DNA from 2 places in the Lentzea sp. NPDC060358 genome. Region 2 is predicted to be linked to the other one. Evidence: riboswitches for the same ligand, from Rfam matches in the RefSeq annotation. Region 2 holds a riboswitch; the other holds the start of a gene.
The links. Region 2 has a riboswitch for cobalamin ahead of ACFWGZ_RS29040 (CbtB-domain containing protein). Riboswitches for the same ligand answer to the same signal wherever they lie in the genome.
Positions count from the first base shown of each region.

Region 1 (3,537 bases), on a different contig from region 2:
GCCCGGGGCAAGCGGGCCATGGCGAGCTGGTCGCAGACGTAGGGGATGACCGACGAGCAGATCCCCACCCCGGCCGCCGCGGCCAGGGCCACCGGGTCCAGGAAGGCCGGCGCGGCCTGACCGATCCCGATCGGCAGCGCGATCACCGCGGCGATCATCATCGACAGCGCCAGGCCGTCGATGCCGGACACCTGCCGGCTGCGGGCCACGCGGTGCCCCAGAATGATGTAGAGCGCGAACAGCACCGCGTTGGCGGCGGCGAACGTGATGCCCAGAGGTTCGGCGACCAGGCGCACGTCGGTGAGCAGGTACACGCCCGCGACCGCCGCGATCAGCGCGGCGACGTTGCGACGGGTTCGCGCGGCGAGCGCGGCCAGCACGATGACCGGCAGGAACTCGATCGCCGCGACCGTGCCCAGCGGCAACCGGTCGATGGCCAGGTAGAAGACGCTGTTCATCACCGCCAGCACCGCCGCCCACCCCGTCAGCAGCCACCGGGTGGCCCGGTCCAGGCGCGACCACAGCCGCCACGGCCGCCGCCACACGGCGAACACCACCGCGGCCGTGGCGATGCGCAGCCACGCCACCCCGAGCACCTCGACACGGGCGAACAGCAGCACCGCCAGCGCGGGCCCGAGGTAGTGGAACACCGCGCTGACAACGAAATAGGCGTGGGGAGGAGTTCGGTGCACGATCCTCGCCGCGGCTCGACCAAGGCTGCGGAAACGCGGCTCGACCATGCCTTTATTGTCGACTGCGGGACCGGGCAGCACCATGCGCGAACGAAGGCGGAGACCGTCGATATGGTCGCAAAAGAAGGCGGAAACCCCATCGGCTTTCCTTCGGGAAAGCCAGTGCTGGACGAGACCGACCGTCGGCTGCTCGACGTGCTCGGCGCGGACCCCCGGCTCACCGCCGCCGAGCTGGCGCGCCGCATCGGCATGTCCGCCCCCGCCGCCCGCGAACGCCTCGCCCGCCTCGAACGGGCCGGCGTCATCCGCGGTTACCGCCTCGACATCGATCCCGCCGCGATCGGGCTGCCCGTCACCGCCTGGGTCCGGATCAGGCCCGGGCCCGGTCAGCTGCCCAGGATCGCCGAGCTGGCGGCCCGGACCCCGCAGGTCAGCGAGTGCCACCGCATCTCCGGCGAGGACTGCTTCCTGCTCAAGGTCCACTCGCCCAGCATCGAGGGCCTCGAAACCATCCTCGACCAGTTCCTCATCCACGGTCAGACGCACAGCTCGTTCGTCGTCGCCACCCCCGTGCCCCCGCGCACACCGGCGACCGGGTGACGGGCAGCTCGTGCGGGTGCTGCTCCAACTGAGCGACACGCCCACTAGATGTAGGTGCTCTTCGCTCGACCACGCCCATGTATTGTGTCGATCTAGCTGGTTCGGCCGATCATCCAGATCGGTCGTCGCAAGAGGGAACCCGGTGTGAGTCCGGGACTGCCCCGCAGCGGTGAACGGGAACGAAAGCCGTCAGAAGCACTGGACGCGAGTCGTCTGGGAAGCGACGGCCGGTAGGAGCCATCAGGCGTGCCCGTGAGTCCGAAGACCTGCCAGCGCCCCGCACGCGCCTTCGCGTGCGGGTGTCCGAGGCCCCGAGGGAGGGCGGGAGGACGTGGCGGTCGCGCGCGCCCGTCCGCTCCTCGCTGTCCTCGTGGCCACCCCGAGCTCGCGAGGAGAGAGCTGTGACGGCGGTCGACACGGTCACCACCACGATGCGCGTCAAGAAACGCAACGGTTCGCTCGAACCGGTGGACCTGAACAAGATCGTGCGCGCGGTGGAGCGCTGCACGGCCGGTCTGCACGACGTCGACCCGTTGCGGGTCGCCACCAAGACGATCAGCGGCCTCTACGACGGCGCGACGACCGAGGAGCTGGACAAGCTCTCGATCCAGACCGCGGCCGCGCTGGTCGCCGAGGAGCCCGAGTACTCGAAGCTCGCGGCCGGTCTGCTGGCGGCGTTCATCGAGAAGGAAGTGCGCCGCCAGGGTGTGCAGTCCTTCAGCCAGAGCATCGCGCTCGGCCACGCGGAGGGCCTGATCGGGGACGCGACGGCGAAGTTCGTCGCGGCCAACGCCCGCAAGCTCGACGACGCGATCGACCTCGACGGCGACCGGCGGTTCGAGTACTTCGGCCTGCGCACGGTCTACGACCGCTACCTGCTGCGCCACCCGTCCCGGCGGTCGGTGATCGAGCAGCCGCAATACTGGCTGCTGCGCGTCGCCTGCGGCCTGTCGCACACCGCCTCCGAGGCCATCGACTTCTACCGGCTGATGTCGTCGCTGGCCTACCTGCCCAGCTCGCCGACGTTGTTCAACTCCGGCACCCGGCACACCCAGATGTCCTCGTGCTACCTGCTCGACTCGCCGAAGGACCAGCTGGAGTCGATCTACGAGCGCTACGCCCAGATCGCTCAGCTGTCGAAGTTCGCCGGAGGCATCGGTGTGCAGTGGTCGCGGGTCCGGTCGCGCGGCGCGTTGATCCGCGGCACGAACGGCCACTCCAACGGCATCGTGCCGTGGCTGCGCACGCTCGACGCGTCGGTCTCGGCGGTGAACCAGGGCGGTCGCCGCAAGGGTGCCGCCTGCGTGTACCTGGAGACGTGGCACCCGGACGTCGAGGAGTTCCTGGAGCTGCGCGACAACACCGGCGAGGACGCGCGCCGCACGCACAACCTCAACCTGGCCAACTGGATCCCGGACGAGTTCATGCGCCGCGTCGAGGCCGACGCCGACTGGTCGCTGTTCGACCCGGACGAGGTTCCCGAGCTGGTCGACCTGTGGGGCGACGAGTTCGACCGCGCCTACCGCGGCGCCGAGGAAGCCGGCCGAGCGGTGCGCACGGTGAAGGCTCGTGACCTTTATGGACGGATGATCCGCACGCTCGCCCAGACCGGCAACGGCTGGATGACGTTCAAGGACACCGCGAACCGCACGTGCAACCAGACCGCCGAGCCCGGCAACGTGGTGCACCTGTCGAACCTGTGCACCGAGATCCTCGAGGTCACCAGCGACGAGGAGACCGCGGTCTGCAACCTCGGCTCGGTCAACCTCGGCGCGCACGTGACGGACGGCGGGATCGACTGGGAGCGCCTGCGTTCCACCGTCCGCACGGCCGTGGTGTTCCTCGACCGCGTGATCGACATCAACTACTACCCGACCGAGCAGGCGGCGCGGTCCAACCCGCGCTGGCGCCCGGTGGGGCTCGGTGTGATGGGCTTGCAGGACGTGTTCTTCAAGCTGCGCCTGCCCTTCGACTCGCCGGAGGCCCGCGAGCTGTCGACGCGGATCGCCGAGGAGATCTACCTGACGGCGCTGGAGTCGTCGGCCGAGCTCGCCTCGTCGGCGGGCGCGCACCCGGCGTTCGCGGAAACCCGTGCCGCCAAGGGAGATCTGCAGCCCGACCTGTGGGGTGTGACGCCGACGCAGACCGAGCGCTGGTCCGCAGTCCGCGAGCGGATCTCCGAGCACGGCCTGCGCAACTCGCTGCTGATCGCGGTCGCGCCGACGGCCACGATCGCCTCGATCGC
Region 1 covers NZ_JBHXCW010000329.1:1,920-5,456, forward strand. Annotated here, with positions in the region: gene ACFWGZ_RS37925 (DMT family transporter) at 1-740, opposite strand, end outside; gene ACFWGZ_RS37930 (Lrp/AsnC family transcriptional regulator) at 855-1,292, shown strand; cobalamin riboswitch at 1,373-1,581, shown strand; gene ACFWGZ_RS37935 (ribonucleoside-diphosphate reductase subunit alpha) at 1,694-3,537, shown strand, end outside.
Region 1: it holds a riboswitch for cobalamin, as region 2 does, so the genes downstream of both, ACFWGZ_RS37935 (ribonucleoside-diphosphate reductase subunit alpha) here and ACFWGZ_RS29040 (CbtB-domain containing protein) in region 2, are expected to answer to the same signal.

Region 2 (3,537 bases):
CAGGATCGAGCGCGGGCAGTCGTAGTCGAGCATCAGGTACTGCTGGGCGAACACCACGCCCTGCAGGCGGGCCGTCAGCTGCTTCTTCGCCGCCGTCACCTCGGTGCCGGCGCGGTGCACGAGCACGGCCTCCGACTCGCAGATCGGGTCGCCGAACGGCACCAGGTCGTGCTGCTTGAGCGTGCGGCCGGAGCCCACGACGTCGGCGATCAGGTCGGCCACACCGAGCTGGATCGAGATCTCGACGGCGCCGTCGAGGCGGATCACCTGGGCGGTGATGCCGCGCTCGCGCAGGTCGCGGCCCACCAGGCGCGGGTACGCGGTGGCGAGGCGCTTGCCCTCGAGGTCGGAGACCTTCCAGTCGGTGCCGCGGGGGCCCGCGTAGCGGAAGGTCGACGAGCCGAAGCCCAGGGCGAGCAGCTCCTCGACCGAGGAGCCGTTGTCGTCGGCGCCCGAGTCGGCGGCCAGGTCGCGGCCGGTGATGCCGAGGTCCAGGTCGCCGGACGCCACGTAGATCGCGATGTCCTTGGGGCGCAGGAAGAAGAACTCGACGTCGTTGTTGGGGTCGAGCACGGTCAGGTCGCGGGGCTCGTGCCGCTGCCGGTAGCCGGCCTCGGTGAGCATGGCGGAGGCGCGTTCGGCGAGCGCGCCCTTGTTCGGGACTGCTACGCGCAGCATGTGGGGGTCTCTTTCAGAGGTACTTGTACACGTCTTCGAGGGTGAGGCCGCGGCCCAGCATGATGACCTGGAGGCGGTACAGGAGCTGCGAGATCTCTTCGGCGAGCTTCTCGTCGGACTCGTGCTCGGCGGCGATCCAGACCTCGCCCGCCTCCTCCAGGACCTTCTTCCCCTGCGCATGGACGCCGGCCTCGAGCGCTGCGACGGTGCCGGATCCCGCCGGCTTGGTGGCGGCTCGTTCGGTCAGTTCGGCGAACAGGGAGTCGAAGGTCTTCACGACTCGACATCATCCCACCTCGCCCGGCCGGGTCCACACCGCGGTCGCCCCCGTCCCACGTCCTGGACGCGAGTCGACCTGCGTGGACACCCAGTAGCGTGAACTTCCGTGTCTGAGTTCGCCGAGGTCCTCGCAGCGCTGCGCCGGGTGCGCGGGATCAACCCGTTCTTCGCCCTCGACGTCGGCCGCCCGGACGAGTCGTGGCTGCCGGGAACGGACCTGCTCGAAGGGCCCGCCCTCAAGAACACGATCGAGGCCATCGCGAACCGGTACGAAGCGGAGGAACCACGCGTCGCGGCGAGCCTGTTCTTCCTCGGCTACACCGCGCGGCTGCTCAGCCCCCTCACGGCCGCGGACCTGCCGATCGACGTGCGGCCGGAGAACCTGTGGTGGCGCCACGACCCGGCCGGCGGCCTGAGCGTGCGCATCGACGCACCGCGGCTGGGCCCGCCCGCCGCGGCGGCGCTCGAGCCCGTCGTGGAGGCGATCCAGGACGTCGCGCCGGTGGCACGGGGATTGTTGTGGGGCAACGCCATGTCGAACATCGCGGGCGCGCTGAAGATGGTCGTGCGCGCACGCATGCTCACGGCCGAGGAAGCGGAACTGCGCGGCGCGCGGCTGATGAGCGCTCCGCCGTTCGAGCAAGCCGGCGAGTTCTTCTCCATCCCCGGAGAGGTCGCGTTCCGGCGCAGGAGCTGCTGCCTCTACTACCGCGTCGCCGCAGGTGGGAAGTGTGGTGACTGTCCACTCGTGAAGTGAGGTGCGCAACAACTCTTATGGCCGGTTGTGCTCGGCGGGCCGGTCAACTTACGGTGCACGCGCCGCAGTGACGGGAAGCCGGTGTGAATCCGGCGCGGTCCTCGCCACTGTGACCGGGAAGCAACCCCCGCCGAGCACGTCACTGGTCCCCGCCGGGACTGGGAAGACGCGGGGTGAGCGGTGATCCGGGAGTCAGGAGACCGGCTGCGGCGCCGCAAGGAGAGTTGACCTTCCACGAGGTATGGAGGAGCCCGTCATGACGAGCCCCGCAGCAAGTCTGTCCGCCGTCCGCGTGCCCAAGTGGGCCTTCGCCGTCTCACTGCTCGGCCTGATCGTCACGTACCTGGTCCTCCAGGAGAACGGCCTCGCGCTCGGCGCGGGTTCCGAGTTGCTGCACGAGTTCTTCCACGACGGCCGCCACGCCCTCGGCGTCCCCTGCCACTGATCCGCCGACCACGCAGATGACGACGACGTACAAGTCCATCGCACTGCGCGGCATCGCGGCCGGCGGCATCGCCGGTGCCGCCTCCGCGCTCGTGCAGCTCCTGGTCACCGAGATCCCGATCCGCGCCGCCCTGGCGGTCGAGGAAGCACGGGAACCCGCCGGTGACGGCCACGCGCACTCGCACGGCGAGGAAGAGCTGGTCAGCCGCGGCGCCCAGATCGCGGGCGGCATGCTCGGCGTGGTGATCGTCGGCATCGCGATCGGCCTGGTGTTCGCCACGGCCTACGCGCTGTCGAAGCGCTGGTTCGCCGACCGCACGCCGTTCAGCCGCAGCCTCGCGTTCGGCGCCGCGGTGTTCGGCGCGGTGGCACTGCTGCCGTGGCTCAAGTACCCGGCCAACCCGCCCGCCGTGGGCGACCCGGACACCGTGAACTACCGGACCGCGCTGTACCTGGGCGTGGTGGTCGCGGGTCTCGCGATCGTGTGGGGCGCGAGCTGGCTCGCCGAGCAGCTGCGCGCGCAGTCGCAGCCGGTGCGCGTCACCGGCGTGCTCCTCGCGGTGGTCGCGGCCGTCGCGGTGGTGCTGCTGGCGTTCCCCGCGCCGCCGGACACGATCCCGGCGGACATGCCGGTGGCGGTGCTGTGGCAGTTCCGCCTCAGCTCGCTCGCCCAGCTCGCCACGCTCTACGTCGGCATCGGCGTGGTGTTCGGCCTGCTGGTCGACCCGGCCACGCGCGGCGCCAAGGCCGAACGCGTGACCGCTTCGACGACGGTCTAGAGCGCCTTCAGCACGTCGAGGTCGACGCCGGTGAGGGAGTCGCGGAACACCCGCCGCTCCCCCGCCGGCACCTCGACGTCACAGGGCACGACCAGCACGGTGCACCCGGCGGCCACGGCCGCGGCGACACCAGTCGGCGAGTCCTCGACCGCCACGCACTGCACCGGATCCACGCCGAGCAGCCGCGCCGCCTTCAGGTACGGCTCCGGCAGCGGCTTGTTCAGCCCGTCCACCTCGTCGCCGCACACCGTCACGTCGAACAGGTCGCGGCCGATCGTGTCCAGCGCGACCTCGGTCAGCGCGCGCTCGGTCGAGGTCACCAGCGCCATCGGCACACCGGACGACCGCACGGCGCGCAACGCCTCCCGGGCACCCGGCCGCCACGGCAGGCCGGCGCGGAAGACCTCCTCGGTGCGGCGCGAGATCCACGCGGCGCCGTCCACGAGGTCGGCGTCGGTCGGCTCGACGCCGACGTCGGCGAAGAGCAGGCGCATCGTCGTGGGCACGTTGGTCCCGACCATGCTCTCGCGGGTCTCGAGCGACAGCGTGCCGCCGAGCTTCTCGGCGTACTCGTAGAGCGGGATGTCCCACAGCTTCTCG
Region 2 covers NZ_JBHXCW010000171.1:8,847-12,383, reverse strand. Annotated here, with positions in the region: gene hisG (ATP phosphoribosyltransferase) at 1-678, opposite strand, end outside; gene ACFWGZ_RS29050 (phosphoribosyl-ATP diphosphatase) at 692-955, opposite strand; gene ACFWGZ_RS29045 ((2Fe-2S)-binding protein) at 1,064-1,714, shown strand; cobalamin riboswitch at 1,785-1,917, shown strand; gene ACFWGZ_RS29040 (CbtB-domain containing protein) at 1,971-2,159, shown strand; gene ACFWGZ_RS29035 (CbtA family protein) at 2,176-2,937, shown strand; gene ACFWGZ_RS29030 (HAD family hydrolase) at 2,934-3,537, opposite strand, start outside.